One region of the Bacillus swezeyi genome, then DNA from elsewhere that is predicted to be linked to it. Evidence: predicted binding sites of a transcription regulator. Region 1 holds the regulator's gene; each other region holds the start of a gene.
What was found. Region 1 encodes Rex, which represses fermentation and respiration genes when NADH is low (regulators of the CRP and FNR family bind a similar motif). Its sites were predicted from a motif close to TTGTGAAATATTTCACAA; they were not measured.
Positions count from the first base shown of each region.

Region 2: a site for Rex is predicted at 2,562-2,579, ahead of RBH91_RS21390 (formate/nitrite transporter family protein). Genes of this name have one in related genera too.
Region 3: a site for Rex is predicted at 1,825-1,842, ahead of RBH91_RS11110 (hemerythrin domain-containing protein). Genes of this name have one in related genera too.
Region 4: a site for Rex is predicted at 1,810-1,827, ahead of arcA (arginine deiminase). Genes of this name have one in related genera too.

Region 1 covers NZ_CP133085.1:749,556-753,772, forward strand. The annotation lists gene RBH91_RS03460 (ABC-F family ATP-binding cassette domain-containing protein) at 1-958, opposite strand, end outside; gene moaC (cyclic pyranopterin monophosphate synthase MoaC) at 1,106-1,618, shown strand; gene RBH91_RS03470 (redox-sensing transcriptional repressor Rex) at 1,615-2,259, shown strand; gene RBH91_RS03475 (twin-arginine translocase TatA/TatE family subunit) at 2,299-2,472, shown strand; gene tatC (twin-arginine translocase subunit TatC) at 2,479-3,255, shown strand; gene RBH91_RS03485 (YdiK family protein) at 3,304-3,495, opposite strand; gene RBH91_RS03490 (CPBP family intramembrane glutamic endopeptidase) at 3,495-4,217, opposite strand, start outside.
Region 2 covers NZ_CP133085.1:4,271,855-4,276,071, forward strand. The annotation lists gene RBH91_RS21380 (cytochrome ubiquinol oxidase subunit I) at 1-1,186, opposite strand, end outside; gene RBH91_RS21385 (fructosamine kinase family protein) at 1,581-2,450, opposite strand; gene RBH91_RS21390 (formate/nitrite transporter family protein) at 2,646-3,434, shown strand; gene RBH91_RS21395 (DUF1259 domain-containing protein) at 3,526-3,915, shown strand; gene RBH91_RS21400 (NAD-dependent malic enzyme) at 3,933-4,217, opposite strand, start outside.
Region 3 covers NZ_CP133085.1:2,241,527-2,245,743, forward strand. The annotation lists gene fabD (ACP S-malonyltransferase) at 1-1,119, opposite strand, end outside; gene RBH91_RS11110 (hemerythrin domain-containing protein) at 1,875-2,294, shown strand; gene narI (respiratory nitrate reductase subunit gamma) at 2,379-3,104, opposite strand; gene narJ (nitrate reductase molybdenum cofactor assembly chaperone) at 3,125-3,688, opposite strand; gene narH (nitrate reductase subunit beta) at 3,660-4,217, opposite strand, start outside.
Region 4 covers NZ_CP133085.1:4,303,109-4,307,325, forward strand. The annotation lists gene RBH91_RS21530 (YitT family protein) at 1-821, opposite strand, end outside; guanidine-I (ykkC/yxkD leader) riboswitch at 909-1,015, opposite strand; gene argR (arginine repressor) at 1,190-1,630, shown strand; gene arcA (arginine deiminase) at 1,915-3,150, shown strand; gene argF (ornithine carbamoyltransferase) at 3,180-4,187, shown strand.

The DNA of each region.
Region 1 (4,217 bases):
TTGCAATGTCAAAGCGGAAGGACGCCGACTTTTCATCTCCCAATGGTTTGTCCATGACTTCCATTCGTTCAAGCTGTTTTCTTCTGCTCTGCGCGCGCTTTGTCGTTGAAGCCCTGGCTAAATTGCGGTCGACGAAGTCCTGCAGCTTGGCGATTTCGTCCTGCTGCTTTTCATAAAGCTTCGTTTCTTTTTCAAGTTGTTCCGCCTTCATTTTAAGATAAGAGCTGTAGTTTCCGCTGTATTTTTTGCTTTGGGATCGGGAAATCTCATAAACCTGGTTGACAACTTTATCGAGAAAGTACCTGTCATGGGAGACGATTAAAATCGCTCCGCTGTAGTTTTGCAAATATTGCTCCAGCCATGTCAGCGTGTCGATGTCCAGGTGGTTTGTCGGTTCATCGAGAATGAGCAGATCCGGCTTTGTCAGAAGCATTTTTCCGAGAGCAAGCCTTGTTTTTTGCCCTCCGCTCAAGTCCTGTACGCGGGCCGAGTCGTCAAATCCGGCAAATCCAAGCCCGTGCATCACTGATCTGACTTCAGCTTCATATTGATAGCCGCCTTTGTCTTTAAACTCCTGCTGCAGTCTGTCATATGTTTTCATTAAGGATTCCAGCTTGTCTGGATCAGCGTGCGCCATTTGTTCTTCTATTGAACGCATCTCTTTTTCCATCTTTTTCAGAAAATCAAATACCGACAGGAGCTCTTCTTTAATTGTCAGCTTGGAATCAAGCCCTGAATGCTGATCAAGATAGCCCATCGTCAAATCCTTCGGCTTGATGATTTCTCCTTCTTCATAAGACAGCCGTCCGGCAATAATTTTTAAAAAAGTAGATTTTCCGGCACCGTTGCGTCCGACGATTGCAATCCGATCCCGTGATCTGACTTCCAGCTTTATATTCGTTAAAATAGAATCGGCTCCAAATGATTTTGAGAGCTGATTGACTTGTAAGATCATCATGATATTTCACCTCTTGTTTGCTAGTTTAAGTGTAGCCTATCAGATAGCAGTCAGCAAACAATTAAGCGGGGTCTGGAAGATTTTAACCAAAAGAAAAAGACAGAACGAAGAAAATAGTGTATGATCGTTATAAGGAGAGTTATGATCATGAATGAATTTACACACTTTAATGAACAAGGCAGAGCCAAGATGGTTGATATAAGTGAAAAGGGAGCTTCAGTCCGCACTGCTGTGGCCATTTCAAGCGTGTCAATGAACAGAGACGTGCATGAAAAAATCAAGAATCAAGAAATGGGAAAAGGCGATGTTTTGGCAGTGGCGCAAGTGGCCGGCATCATGGCTGCAAAACAAACATCAGTTATCATCCCGATGTGCCATCCGATTGCCCTCAAGGGAGTCGATATTGCCTTTCAATGGGAGGAAAAAGAACAGAAAAGCATTTTGCACATTCAGTCTAAAGTCAAGACAAAAGGGAGCACAGGTGTGGAAATGGAAGCGTTAACTTCTGCTTCCGTATGTGCGCTTACCGTCTATGACATGTGTAAAGCGGCGGATAAGGGAATGGTGATAGGCCCGACCTGTCTTGCAGAAAAGACAGGCGGAAAAAACGGTGACTATAAAAGGGAAAAAGCTGATGTAGACATGGAGGATCGCTTATGAACATGGATCATTCAAAAATTCCGCAAGCGACAGCGAAGCGGCTGCCGTTATATTATCGTTTTTTAAAAAACCTTCATGCATCCGGGAAACAGCGTGTATCATCCGCAGAACTGAGCGATGCCGTAAAGGTCGATTCCGCGACAATCCGCAGGGATTTTTCGTACTTTGGCGCGCTCGGTAAAAAAGGGTACGGCTACAATGTCAATTATCTGCTGTCCTTTTTCAGAAAGACGCTTGATCAGGATGAAATGACAAACGTAACGCTCATTGGCGTGGGAAATTTAGGGACAGCCTTTCTCCATTACAATTTTATCAAAAACAATAATACTAAAATTGCAATGGCTTTTGATATCAATGAGCACAAAATCGGGACGGAAGTTGGCGGTGTTCCCGTCTATGACTTAAACAAGCTTGAAGAGCATATGACAGATGATATACCCGTCGCCATTTTGACGGTTCCGGCCCAAGCCGCGCAATCCATTACAGACAGGCTTGTTGCGCTGGGCATTAAAGGCATTCTTAATTTTACGCCGGCTCGTTTGAATGTGCCGGAACACATTCGGATTCATCATATAGATTTGGCGGTTGAACTTCAGTCACTCGTGTATTTTCTGAAACATTATTCAATGAATGAAAAGTAAAACGGGAAACTTAAAAATAAAGGAAAGGGGGCAGGCTTTATGCCGATCGGTCCTGGAAGCTTTATTTTAATCGTCGTGGTGGCGCTTTTGATTTTCGGCCCGAAAAAACTTCCCGAGCTTGGAAAAGCGGCGGGAAATACGTTGCGGGAATTTAAAAATGCAACAAAAGGGTTAGCAGATGACGATTCCGATAAAAAGAAAGAAGATCAGTAGGATAGGATGACATTTATGAAGGGAAAAGAAATGTCGCTGGTAGAACATATCACAGAACTTCGAAAACGGTTCGTGATCATTTTTTTCTTTTTTGCCGTTTTTGTTGCAGCAGGCTTTTTTTTGGCAAAGCCGTTGATCATTTATCTGCAGCAGACGGATGAGGCGAAACGGCTGACGCTTAATGCGTTCAAGCTGACAGACCCTTTATTTGTGTATGTGCAGTTCGCCTTCATTATCGGCGCTGTCTTGACTTCGCCGCTTATTTTATATCAGCTGTGGGCTTTTATCAGCCCGGGGCTGTATAAGAAAGAACGCAAAGTGACGCTCAGCTATATTCCGGTATCGATCATACTCTTTTTAGGCGGCATTGCCTTTTCTTACTTTATTTTATTTCCGTTTGTCGTTGATTTTATGACGAGAATCTCCGATGATTTGCATGTAAATCAAGTCATCGGAGTACATGAGTATTTTCAGTTTCTGCTGCAATTAACGCTTCCTTTCGGCTTATTGTTTCAGATGCCTGTGGTCATCATGTTTATTACAAGGCTCGGACTGGTGACGCCCATGTTTTTGGCAAAGATCAGAAAGTATGCTTACTTTGTTTTGTTTGTCATTGCGGCGCTCATCACACCGCCCGAGCTTTTGTCTCATTTAATGGTTTCAGTGCCTTTATTATTCCTATATGAGGTCAGTATCGTGATTTCCAGAATATCTTACAGGCAGGCGCAAAAAACAGTTATCCAAGAGGAAAATCAAGCGTTTTTAAAAGACCAAATCAAATAAAGAGCCATCCTCATATTCCGAGAATGGCTCTTTTCTATCAGTACAGGGTTATTGATCTTTTCGTTTCAGTTTGCTCGACAAGGCGAACATTTTAAAGGAAATGCTGATATTATAGGCAGCGAAAAGCATCAGAAGAATGGTGTAAAAAGACCACATGTTTCCCGGTGAGGTAGCTGCCAGATATGTAAACAGCACGCCTGTCAACAAATAAATCAATCCCCAAAACTTAGGGCTTCTCATCATAAAAATCCTCCAATAATCAACTGCAATTTCTCCAATCGCTCCAAATATTCTTCAATCGGCCCTCGGAAAGTCTGCAGCAAGACAACAAGCGTATTCATGGCGACATGGGCGAAAATGGGAACGATAATCCGGTTTGTCCTGACGTATAAAAAGGCGAATGTGAATCCCATTGCCGTGTAGATTAAAAGGTGTGAGAAATCCATATGGACAACCGAGAAGATCACGGAACTAAAGAGAGCGGCGATGAAAAAATTAGTTTTTTCGTAGATCGCGCCGAATATAATCTTTCTGAAAATGATTTCCTCAAGGATCGGACCGAACACAGAAGAGACAAACATCATCAGCGGCAATGTGCTGATGATTTCCATGATGCGCTGTGTATTTTCCGATTCCGGGTTGACCCCGAACAAGTTCATTTCGATCGAAGCGGCAATCGATTGGGCAAACAGGGCAAGAAAAACACCGCCGACAGCCCATCCGATAGATGCTCCAACAGATGCTTTCGAACCGTTGCGAAGCGTTGTTTTCGGCACCGTCCTCAGGATCAGCAGCACGATGACAAGGCAGAGGGGAAAGGCGATGACCGACCACACGCCTGTCAGTGTAAGCTTTGCTTCGGCGGGCGCCATGCCTCTTCCCACGCCCAAAAAGTACAGCAGGGGAAGGCCGACAGCAGCCGACAACTGCATGAGGACATATGTCAAAATAATAAACCAATA
Region 2 (4,217 bases), 1.0 Mb from region 1:
CAAAGACCGTCCATGGCTGGCGTCCGATCTCAGTCATGATCCAGCCTGCCGTGTTTGCGATGAACGGAAACGCGATCAGAGCAACCATCCCCCGCAAAAACCACTTGCTTGTCTCAAGCTTTTTGCGGAAGCTGAGGATAAGACCTGTCAAAGCGGCAGCGATCATTAACATGCCTGCACCAGCCATAATCCTGAAGCTCCAGAACGTCGTTTTCACCGGAGGAATGTAGTTTCCTTCGCCATACTTTTCTTCATATTGTTTCTGCAAAGTTTTCATTCCAGGCACATCTCCGCTGAACTGTTTATACGCAAGATAGCTGAGTGCATAAGGAATGCTGAGTTCAGATTTGTTCTCCTGCTTGTCCGTATCAATATTGGCAAGCATCGTCCACGCAGCCGGATCACCGCTGTCATCCCAAAGCGCTTCACTTGCGGCCATTTTCATCGGCTGGCTTTTCATCAGATGCTGCGCCTGTTCATGTCCGCTGAATGCAACTCCGATACCGGAAACCAGCGCCACAACCATCGCAATCTGAAAAGATTTTTTAAAAAACAGCATTTCCTGTTTTTTCAGCATTTTGTATGCACTCACACCGGCAATAAAAAACGAACCGGTAGCCAGCGCGCCGAAAATCACGTGCGGAAATTCCACCCATAGCTGCGGATTCTTAATGATTGCAAAGAAGTCAGTCATTTCCGCACGGCCGTTTTTGATGGCAAAACCAACAGGTTCCTGCATAAATGAGTTGGCTGCCAAAATCCAAAACGCCGACAGAATTGTGCCCAGTGAAACAAGCCAGATGGACAGCAAGTGAATCTTTTTCGGAAGGCGGTCCCAGCCGAAAATCCACAGGCCGATAAAGGTCGATTCCATAAAGAAAGCCAAGAGAGCCTCAACAGCGAGCGGAGCCCCGAATACATCGCCGACAAAGCGGGAGTATTCCGACCAGTTCATCCCGAACTGAAATTCCTGCAAGATGCCGGTGACAACACCGACTGCAAAGTTAATTAAAAATAAGTGCCCCCAAAATTTAGCCATCGTCCTGTACATATCTTTTTTCTTCACAACATAAAGGGTCTCCATCAAAGCAACCATAAAGACAAGCCCGATGGACATCGGAACAAAAATAAAGTGAAAAATCGTCGTTGAAGCAAATTGAAATCTGGCTAAGATTAATTCGTTCATCCCCTGCTTCCTCCATTTCCATTGTTGATCACAGATCATGATAAATAAACTTGTTCAATACTTCACAAAATCATGAGGGACGACACTCGGAACTTCCCTCAGGTGTGATTGTTCAAAAAATAATCCAATAGACTTATAAATCAATCTTTGTACTTCTTATATAAGTAATTTACACCGTTTGTTTATAGAAAAAAAGATCTAATTACCTAAAATTTGGATCATTTTGTGGCCAAATATTGAAGAAAGTTTAAACTTTTTTTGACAACAAATAGGTTTTATTTACCATACCGACTTGCAAACCCATGTTTATCAACTAAAAAACACCCTATGAAGGGTGTCCTGAAGCTGTCACAAAATCGGTATCTTTTACCTGCACTTAGACGACATTCTGTTTTTAACCGATATACCGCTGTACAATTCTCTCAGCATGAACCAAATAGCTTTTTCCAAACGAATTCAAGTGCAAATAGATATAAAAAAGCTGATAGAGCGGCCATACTTCCCGGGTAAGGGGCTGACCCGACGCCTCTTCATAAGCGCGGTAAAACCGATCAGAAAAACCGCCGAATAAAGCGGTCATCGCCAGATCCATGCGATAATCCCCATATAAAACAGCCGGATCAATGAGGTATGGAGAGCCATCCTCCCCCGTCATCCAATTGCCTCCCCATAGATCACCGTGCAGAACAGATGCACGAGGGTCGTCCGGAAGCCAGCAGCCGGAGGCTTCAGCGAGCCGGATGTGGCGCTTTGCCTGCTGGTCGTTTAATAATCCTTTTTCCCGGGCGGCCATGATCTGCGGAAGCAGCCTTTGATCCCGATAGTAAGCCTGCCAGCTGTCATACACGCCGTTTTCCTGCTTACATGTGCCGATGTAATTGTCATATGCCAATCCGTAATAAGGCTTTTCCGTTCGATGCATGGCAGCGAGACGTCTTCCTAATTCTTCTTCCGATCCTGAAGACCGAATACTTTTGATATATGAAAGAACGAGGAAGCGCTCCGGAGCGCTCTTTTCATTATAGGCAATCACTTCCGGCACTTTCACAGCCCCTGTTTTCCTCAATTCTTGAAGTCCCATGGCTTCTTTTTCAAAAAAGTCGGAAGGCACACCCTTGTTTACTTTGACGAACAAATACGTTTCATCTGTTTCCACAAGAAAAGTGTGATTGATGTCGCCTCCGCCTACTTCTCTTACATGCCTGATCGAGAGACTGCGTCCGGCTGATTGCACCGCTTTTTCAATAACTGTTTTGATGTCCATTCTGTCACCCCCATTCACTTTATACAAAAATGCTGAAGAAATGAAAAGCGCTCGATGGGTTAGGCTTCCACAAAGCTTACATGATGGCCGTTCACATAAAAGTCATTAAATATGTGAAATACTTCACAATATCCTGATATACTTAAGTCGTATTAAAAAGACTTCTTAAGTAAACACTTGATGGTGGTGGTAAACATGGAAACTAAATCGCTTATTCTAGTTGAAGAGCTTGCTTTAAAAAAATACGGAATTTTCGTACAAAGCCGACTCCGTTACCTTTTGCGCTCTATACTGGCAAGTATGTTCATCGGATTCGGCGTGATCGTCGCATTTAAAACGGGGAACCTCTTTTATCTTGAGCAATCTCCTTTCACATATCCGATTGCAGCGATCACATTTGGGGGCGCCATTATATTGATTGTCTATGGCGGGGGAGATTTATTCACGGGAAACACGTTTTATTATACATTTGCAGCACTTCGCAAAAAAATGCGCTGGGCCGATGTCATCAAGATGTGGGGATTCAGCTATGCGGGAAACTTAATGGGCGCTGTCTTTTTTGCAGGCCTCATCTTTGCAACCGGCTTATTCAAGGATTCATCTTCCACCGGCTTTTTACTGAGTGTTGCGGAGCATAAAATTCATACGCCTACAATTGAATTGTTTTTTAAAGCGATTCTTTGTAACTGGCTTGTCTGTCTGGCGTTTTTTGTTCCGATGGCGCAAAAGGGAGACGGCGCGAAAATGTTCTCTATGATGCTGTTTGTTTTTACTTTCTTTATTTCCGGATATGAACACAGCATTGCGAACATGGCCACCTTTGCTGTCGCCTTAGTGACCGACCATCCTGATACCATTTCTTTGGCCGGCGCAATCCACAATATCATTCCGGTAACATTGGGAAATCTGGTCGGCGGCGCATTTATGATGGGCTTTATGTATAACTACGCGAACAAACCGGGCGGCGAAGAAATCATAAAATAACCGCATTGATGAACCTTCCATTTTTAAATCATCATGAAAAAATGATGCCATTCATAAAATCATGTGACAGTCAAAATGGAGGTTTTGCGGTATGCATCATTTTCAAACGATTTGCCGGCAGTTTGGACAAATTTTAAATGGGGAGCCCCACGTTGAAAACGGCGTTTGTTCCGTCAGCATTAAACGGCATTTAAATGTCAGGATTCAGGGAAGGCAGAGCCGTGGTGTCGGGATGGAAGAAATCATGTTTGAAGCGCTTGATCAAAACGGCATCGCCTTGAACATGGCGGAAATCGCCATATTGCAGGAAGAAATCCCGCTTTTCACAAAAAGGCTGGTTGATCAAGGCCTTATCATCAGCGCTTTGCATAACCATTGGATTTTCACTGAACCGAATCTTTTATACATTCATTTTCAATCTGTGGAGTCTCCGCTGACTTTTGCAAGAAAAACAGCTGCCGCCTTATCTGTGTTGCGATAAAGCAGCAGCTGTTTTCTTTATTCATTCATTTTTCCCATCTCAGACAGCGCAACTCTTTCCACTGCCTCAGCGACGATCTCATGAACGTCAGGATTCAGCGGATCAGGCACCAAGTCTCCTTGATTTGTACAAGAGGCTATCGCTTCGGCAGCGGCAACCAGCATCGGATGGCTGATTGAGTCCGCTCCAGCATTTAGCACACCTCTGAATATGCCCGGGAATCCAAGTACATTGTTGACGGACCGTCCGTCAGCGGCGTATGCGGCACCTGCCTTAAGCGCATCTTCAGGCTCAATCTCCGG
Region 3 (4,217 bases), 1.5 Mb from region 1:
TTCTTCTTCTGAAAGTTCATTTTCATTTCTTTCCATTTTTTCTTTGAGCGGTTGTAATTGCGCAAATAATGGTGTCGCCAGATTGGAATAAGCTGATGCATCTTTGTTATAATTTCGCGCAATGATGGATTGAATCATCATTTTATGCAGTTGTTTCTTGCGTAAATGGACAACATTTTTATTTCTTTCCACCGAATTGGACAGTAAATGAAGGTCAGTTGTTTGACCTAAAGAGTAAGCTGCAATATGACTCGTTGTTTTTTTCAATAGACTGACCAAGACGTTCTTGGGACCCATTTCGATGACTTCCGTGACTCCGTGCAAAAGCAAGTAATGCATCGATTCTGCCCATCTTACCGGCATCGTCATGTGCTGACGCAAATGTTCCCTGACCAAATGTCCATTATGGTACGGAACCGCTGTGAGATTCGAAATGATCGGCCATGCAGCATCCTGGAAGGTATACTGATTTAATGCAGCCTGGAATTGTTCGGCCGCTGATCGCATCATCGAACTATGAAAAGGAGCGCTGACGTTCAAATAAGTGTGCTTAGCCCCCATTTCCTCCGCTTTCTTAATGACAAATTCCACAGCTTGCCGATGTCCGGAGATGACATGCTGTTGATCCGAATTCATGCAAGCCACGCCTACCGGGCGGTCTGCCGTCGAAATTCCCGCACACAGCTCTTGCAATGGTTGGATATGGATCTGAGTGATGGCGGCCATCGTTCCCAGCTGCTGGGGATCCGCATCTTGCATGAGAACCCCTCGTTGCCTGACAAGCTTAATGGCATCCTGAAAAGAAAGGGCGCCTGCACAGACAAGCGCTGAATATTCTCCCAAGCTATGACCTGCCAGAAAGTGCGGTTTAACCCCTATTTCCTGCATATACACTTGATAGGCAATGACACTAACCGTTAAAATGGCAGGCTGTGCATTCATTGTCCTTGTCAACTCGTTCATATCTGCGTCAAAGCACAGTTTTTTGACATCCATGGAGATGGCATCGCTTGCCTCTTCAAATAATCTTTTCGCAAGCGCAAAATCATTCCAAAAACTTTTACCCATCCCTATAAATTGGGAACCTTGTCCAGGAAATAAAAAGGCAAGACTGTTCATTAGCTCCCTCCAATCTAATCGACAAATTATCCATAATAATACATAATGTGACTTTATCTAGCACTATAGCATAATCATAACAATCTGTATAGGATATTTATGGAAGGGTCATACTTTATTCATAAATCAACACGGCACCAAAACTGAAAAAACGGTATGCCTGATGGATTTTGTTAAGAGTTTGTAAAATAAAATCGTATGATGAGGTTGACCAGCTAAATCAGGTTAACCTCTTGTGTGTTCATGTCCGAGGAAAATAAAGGGTTAGACCTCCATACCGCTGTTTATTGGGCTATCGATTTAACAACTGATATCAGTCGTGTTTAATTGTTCCAGTTTAAGTGAAAAGTTCTTTCCATGATTTTTTCATTTTAGGATTCGTTTCAACAAGTATTCCAAAATCATATTCTAAAACACTATATAAACAATCCTTTTACCCTTGGTCTGTAGGCTTCTCAATAGTTATTTGCGTCTGTTAAACGAAACCTAACTAGAACAGGCTTTTCGATTTCTTCATCAGTTAGTAGTTCATAAAAGGTCATCTCCAGAGATTTTTGCTGGCATACAGTAAGTACAACGTCCTTAATTTGTTTTCTTGCTTTTCTGTTCTTCCCTTCAGTATCTATCAATCGTTTTAAATTGATATCCTGCTGTGAGATAAACATGCAAAACTTGTTTGAAAATTATAATATCTGTTCATACTGAATATGAAATGCTGCAAAAACATCTTGAAATTTGAAAAGGAGGATTACTTTATGTCAGGCCCATCTTTAAATAAATTAGATGCTCATAGATCCATCCATGATGGTGCCGTAACTGAAGGAAGAGATTTAATGGAAGTATTAGAACGGGTATACGGTGAAAAACATAAAAAACACGCCATTATTGCAGCTCGTGCTCTCCTGGATCATTGGGAAACTCGTACAATTTCACATGCGGACTCAGAAGAAGAGGGTTTATACAAAAGAAAGCTCGAAGAAAATCCGGATATCTCACATACACTGAGTATGCTTAAACGCGACCATGACTTGCTTCGAATTCTTGTAAAAGAGATTAAAGAACGGCTAGATGAACAAGGAGTAAATGATGATGTGATCGATCGGTTTAAAGCGATATATGTTCTGGTTCAAATACATAATCGGGATGAAGAATCCTACTTGCTAGATCATCATTAACCATTTTGGGGACCGTTATATCAGATGGGGACTACATTCAATTCAGCCACTCTGGATTCACGCCGAAGTGGCTTTTTGAGATGATCATGATTCATTTTTCCGTTCCATGTATTTCAGCCCTTTTTTCGGATTCATTTTTCTATAAACGATATACTTTCGTGACAGGTATTCCAAAGGCAAACTCCATACATGAACTAACCTCGTATAAGGCCAAACAGCAAATAATACAAACGCTGACAAAATATGAAGTTGAAACCCCGGCGGTGCATTCATCACTAAATATGGAGAGGGCTGAAAGCTTAAAATTCCTCTGAACCACGGACCTATGGTTGCCCGATAATCAAATTCTCCTCCTGTGGCTGTAAAGCCGACAGTATTGGTAAATCCAACGACGGTCACAACACCGATTAACAGCAATACATAAAGATCTTTCTTTGAGCTGTTTCTCCTTACCCTTTTGCTTTTAAGGCGGCGCACTGTCAACAATGCACCTCCAACAACCATCATGACTCCGGCAGCTCCTCCGAACCATATTGCGCCAAAATGATACATATGTTCAGTTACTCCGATAACATCATAAAATCCTTTAGGTATCAGCACCCCTGCCACATGTCCGAAAAACACAAAAATGACGCCGTAATGAAACAGTGTACTCCCCCACTTCAATAATTGATCTTTTTGGATAAATTCGCTTGATTGGGCAGACCATCCGAATTGATCTGTATTATAACGATGGATATGGCCGACAACAAAAATAGTCAACGATAAATAAGGGATGATCACCCATAAGAAATAATCTAATTCTGTCATAACGATCCCTCCAAATTGATTTAACCCGCATGATGATTCAGGTCGTTTTCATGAGGCGGCAAATATGTTGCAAAGGCTGCTAAACAAGCTTTTAATAAAAAGCCATACGGATTATCCTCTTTTTCAAGCTCTGTCAGTAATTGATCAATTGCTTTTTTGTGAATGAAAAACACTTTTTGAACAAAGTCTTTATCAGCCATAGATGCAAACTCTAAGATAAGCGGTAAGTAGTCCGGCAGTTCATCATTTTTAATGTAGAATCCGGCTTTTGCAAACTCCATTTTTAATTTAACAAAAGCTAATCCGCGCTCCCTGTTCTCTCCAAACCTTCCATGAGTTAAATAAAGCGTTTTTGGTTCACTGAAGTCAAACCACTGAACATAATTCTCACACAATACTTTATAAGCGTTTTCATTCACATAGGTCATAAACTGCCGGAGACAATGATTCATTCCTTTGTTCTCAATGGCATTAACCATTTGATTCACTTCTTCTGATTCGGTCCATTCTTTATCTGGATATCTCAAGAATAAGGAACAAAGTTTAAACACTAGTCTATCTTCTTCCATCCATTGCTTTTCCATTTAGATCACTCCAATATTCTTCACTGAATGCGTATAAGTCTTCATATTTTTCAGTGCCCAAACTGCAGCCTGAGCAGCCTTCCATAAACTCGTAACCCGCAGAGCCTTGGCCGGCATACATATTCCCAGCCTCTTCCCGATGAGCTTTCGGAATGACGTAACGATCATTATATTTAGCTATGGCGGATAATTCATACAATTCTACAGCTGTTTCTTCAGTTAAACCGGCATCTTTGAGTATGGTGTTATTAAACGGTTGCTTAAGGTTTACACTTCTCATATAACTTCTCATGGCAACCATCTTCTTTAACACCCGTTCAATTACTTTTGTATCACCGGCTGTCATCAGGTTTGCAAGGTACTGGATTGGAATTCTAAATTGCTTGATTGTCGGAAAGATGATACCAGGGTCTAATGTATCAATTTGACCGCTGAACGTGTTGGTGATAGGGCTTAATGGCGGAATGTACCATACCATTGGCAAGGTTCTGTATTCCGGATGTAAAGGAAGTGCAACCTTATGTTCCAC
Region 4 (4,217 bases), 970 kb from region 1:
ACAAACCCTTCACCAAATACATCCCTGACATCATGGATAATGACAAATGCTTTTTTATCTGTACTTTTAATAATTTTTTTCAGCATGGACAGCTCTTGTTTATTGATCACGATATACAAGATCTCTTTGGAATTGCCTGTATAATGGCCCCGCCCTGATAGTATCGTGACGCCGCGGTCCATCAGCGTGTTGACTTGCGCTGCGATTTCATGTTTATGCTCGGAAATAATCGTGATCGCTTTTTTCGTGTTGAGGCCTTCAATAATGAAGTCCATGACCTTTGTGGCGATGTAGAGCATGACGATCGTAAACATCAATTTTTCAGCTCCGATGATAAAGTAGGAACTGAATACGACAACCAAATCAATCATCAATAAAGCGTAGCTGATATTCCAGTCAAAATATTTATTGGCGATTCTCGCCAGAATTGCAGACCCTGCGGTGGTTCCGCCGACACGGATAATCATGCCGATACCGACTCCGGCAAACATCCCGGCAAAAATCGTGCTGATGATCACTTCATCAGCCGGAATCACCCAATCCTCCGTGACATGCAGAAAGAATGAATTGGCGACAACCGCAATGATTGTGTAAACCGTCGTTTTTTTATCTAAAAACCGATATCCGATCATGAGGAGAATCCCGTTCAACACAAAGTTGGTGATGCCTGGAGACCATTGAAAAACGTAATATAAAATCAGCGTGATCCCCGTGACGCCGCCTTCTCCCAAATCGTTCGGAATGGCAAACAGATTCACGGCCAGCGCAAAGAAAAATGCGCCTATCATAATCATAACCATATCAATTGCTTTCTTTTTCATAACTGCAGCTCCTTCCTATATCTAAAAGTAATTTCCTATTTAAAAAGCAAAAAAGCCCCGGAGAAGGCTCTTTTGATCAAGAGCCAAAACTCCAGGGCTTTTATCCCTCCGTGTCATAACGATGTTCTCGTTATGTGTTTTCTCTCGGACCAGACCAAATGCAGAGCACCTGCGGAACCCTAGAAAACCACTTTTTCTCTCATTTTATCAATTTGTCATCTTCAAGCATTATAAGTGAATTTCTGGTGTCTATCAAGCCCTTTTTTCCAGCCTAAAATATTTGGTTTTTTGTAAAATAGCTTCCATGTTAAAACAAAAAAACATCTTATAATAGTAGATATACGTCCTTGCCGAAGGGAGGCGCCCTGATGAATAAACAGAAACGGCAATGGCTCATTAAACAAACCATTCTCGAACATCCGGTAGAAACCCAGGAGCAATTGGCAGCTCTGCTGCAAAGCCGCGGCATAACAGCTTCCCAATCTACCATTTCCCGGGATATTAAAGAGATGTATCTTGTCAAACAGCTTAATGAAGCCGGAAAACTCGTCTATGCCACGAATACTTCTTTATCAATCAACCCTTCCAAAGTTCTGAAAGACAAAATTTCAGAAGTTGTCTTGCAGGTGAACCAGGCGGAAAACTTAATCATTATTAAGACGATGCCCGGAAATGCCCATGCCATCGGAGTCCTTCTTGATAAACTGGGACGACCGGAGATGCTGGGCTGTATATGCGGGAATGATACTTGTCTTGTGATTTCTCAATCATCAGAGACTGCCCAATCATTTTGTGAACATTTATGCTGATAGCTGATCCCCATTTGGATCAGCTCTTTTTATTTTGGAAGATATGATCCTACAAAAATTTTTTTTAAAAAATCCTCTAAAAAATATACACGTTTTATACGATGTTTACTTTGCCCTGACAAGGACTCCATGTCATTTTGTCATATTTATTCACTTTTGTTTTTGCTTCATCAAAAAACTTGTGAAATAGATCACATTTTTGTTGTTATCGCTTTCACATCGCAGCCCGCCTCGCTGTTTTAAGCTGTAAATGTAATCAAAACAGATTAGGAGGCGGGATGATCATGACAGCACCGATTCACATTTACTCAGAAATCGGCCATTTGAAAACAGTCATGCTGAAGAGGCCCGGGCGGGAATTGGAAAATCTCACACCCGATTACCTGGAGAGGCTTCTCTTTGACGATATTCCTTTTTTACCGGCCGTTCAAAACGAACATGACCAATTTGCAGATACCCTAAAAAAGCAAGGAGTGGAAGTGCTTTATTTAGAGAAGCTGGCTGCTGAAGCTTTAGGTGACACTTCAGTCCGCGAACAGTTTATCAGCGAGCTTTTATCTGAAAGCAAAGCAGATCTAAACGGAGCTTATCACAGACTAAAGGAATACTTGCTCTCCTTTGAAGCCGAGTCAATGGTCGAACATGTGATGAGCGGAGTACGAAAAAACGAAATCGAGCTGGGGCTGCGCTCTCACCTGCACGAGCTGATGGAAGACCACTATCCATTTTATCTCGACCCGATGCCGAACCTTTATTTTACAAGAGACCCGGCAGCCGCGATCGGCAGCGGGCTGACCATCAATAAAATGAAAGAGCCGGCACGCCGGAGAGAGTCCCTGTTTATGCGCTACATCATAGAACACCACCCGCGGTTTAAAGAACATGACATTCCGGTCTGGCTTGACCGCGACTTCAAATTCAATATCGAGGGCGGAGATGAGCTTGTGCTAAATGATGAAACGGTTGCGATCGGTGTTTCAGAACGCTCCACCGCACAAGCGATCGAACGCCTTGTCCGCAATTTGTTTAAACGCCAGGACCGGATTCGCCGGGTGCTTGCTGTCGAAATACCGAAGACCAGGGCCTTTATGCATTTAGATACCGTCTTTACGATGGTTGACCGCGACCAATTCACGATCCATCCCGCCATCCAGGGTCCGGAAGGCGATATGCGAATCTTCATTCTTGAGCGGGGAAAAACGGAAGAAGACGTTCAAATTACAGAAGAGCACAATCTGCTGGAAGTGCTGAAGAAAACGCTCGGCCTCTCAGATGTGAACCTGATTTTCTGCGGAGGCGGAGATGAAATCGCTTCAGCCCGCGAGCAATGGAATGACGGATCAAACACGCTCGCCATCGCCCCCGGTGTTGTGGTCACTTATGATCGAAACTACATTTCCAATGCCTGCTTGAGAGAGCAGGGCATTAAAGTCATTGAAATCCCGAGCGGAGAGCTTTCAAGAGGCCGAGGCGGTCCGCGCTGTATGAGCATGCCGCTGTACCGCGACGATATAAAATAGCGAATCCAGAAGAAAAAGGAGAGAGAAAAATGGCAAAAACAATTGACTTAAAAGGAAGAAGCTACTTAGCTGAAAAAGACTTTTCTGAAGAAGAAATCCTTTATTTGCTCGACCTTGCCCAACAGTTAAAAGATCAAAAGGCACAAGGGGTCAGACATCGCCATTTGGAAGGCAAAAACATCGCTTTATTATTTGAAAAACCGTCAACAAGAACACGATGCGCTTTCACGACTGCTTGCATCGACCTCGGTGCACATCCTGAATACCTCGGCAAAGACGATATTCAGCTCGGTAAAAAAGAATCGATTGAGGATACGGCTAAAGTGCTTGGCAGGATGTTTGACGGCATCGAATTCCGCGGTTTTGAACATGAAAAAGTCGTATCTCTGGCCGAGCATTCAGGCGTACCGGTATGGAACGGTTTAACGGATTTATGGCATCCGACACAAATGCTGGCCGACTTTATGACCGTAAAAGAACACACCGGGCGCGTGAAGGGCGTGAAGCTCACTTATATCGGCGATGGACGGAACAATGTCGCCAACAGTCTGCTCATCGGCGGAGCCAAAGTCGGAATGGATGTGAGAATATGCTCGCCTGAAGACCTTTTCCCTGATCAGGACATCGTCAAAATGGCGGAAACTTTTGCTGAAGAATCCGGAGGAAGCATCACTGTAACAAGCGATATAGACAAAGCCGCGTCCGGAGCCGATGTGCTGTATACAGATGTCTGGGTCTCTATGGGGGAAGAAGATAAGTTCGCTGAAAGAATCAAATTGCTGAAGCCCTATCAAGTGAACATGGAGCTTGTGAAGAAAACAGGCAATGAAAATGTCATCTTTCTGCACTGTCTGCCCGCCTTTCATGATCTTCATACAAAATACGGACAAAACGTGTATGAACAGCATGGCCTCAAAGAAATGGAAGTGACGGATGAAGTGTTCCGCAGCAAACATTCTAAAGTATTCGATGAAGCAGAAAACCGGATGCACACAATTAAAGCTGTCATGGCGGCGACACTCGGCGATCTTGACTGACAGGAAAAGGGTGAAATCCCCTTTTCCATC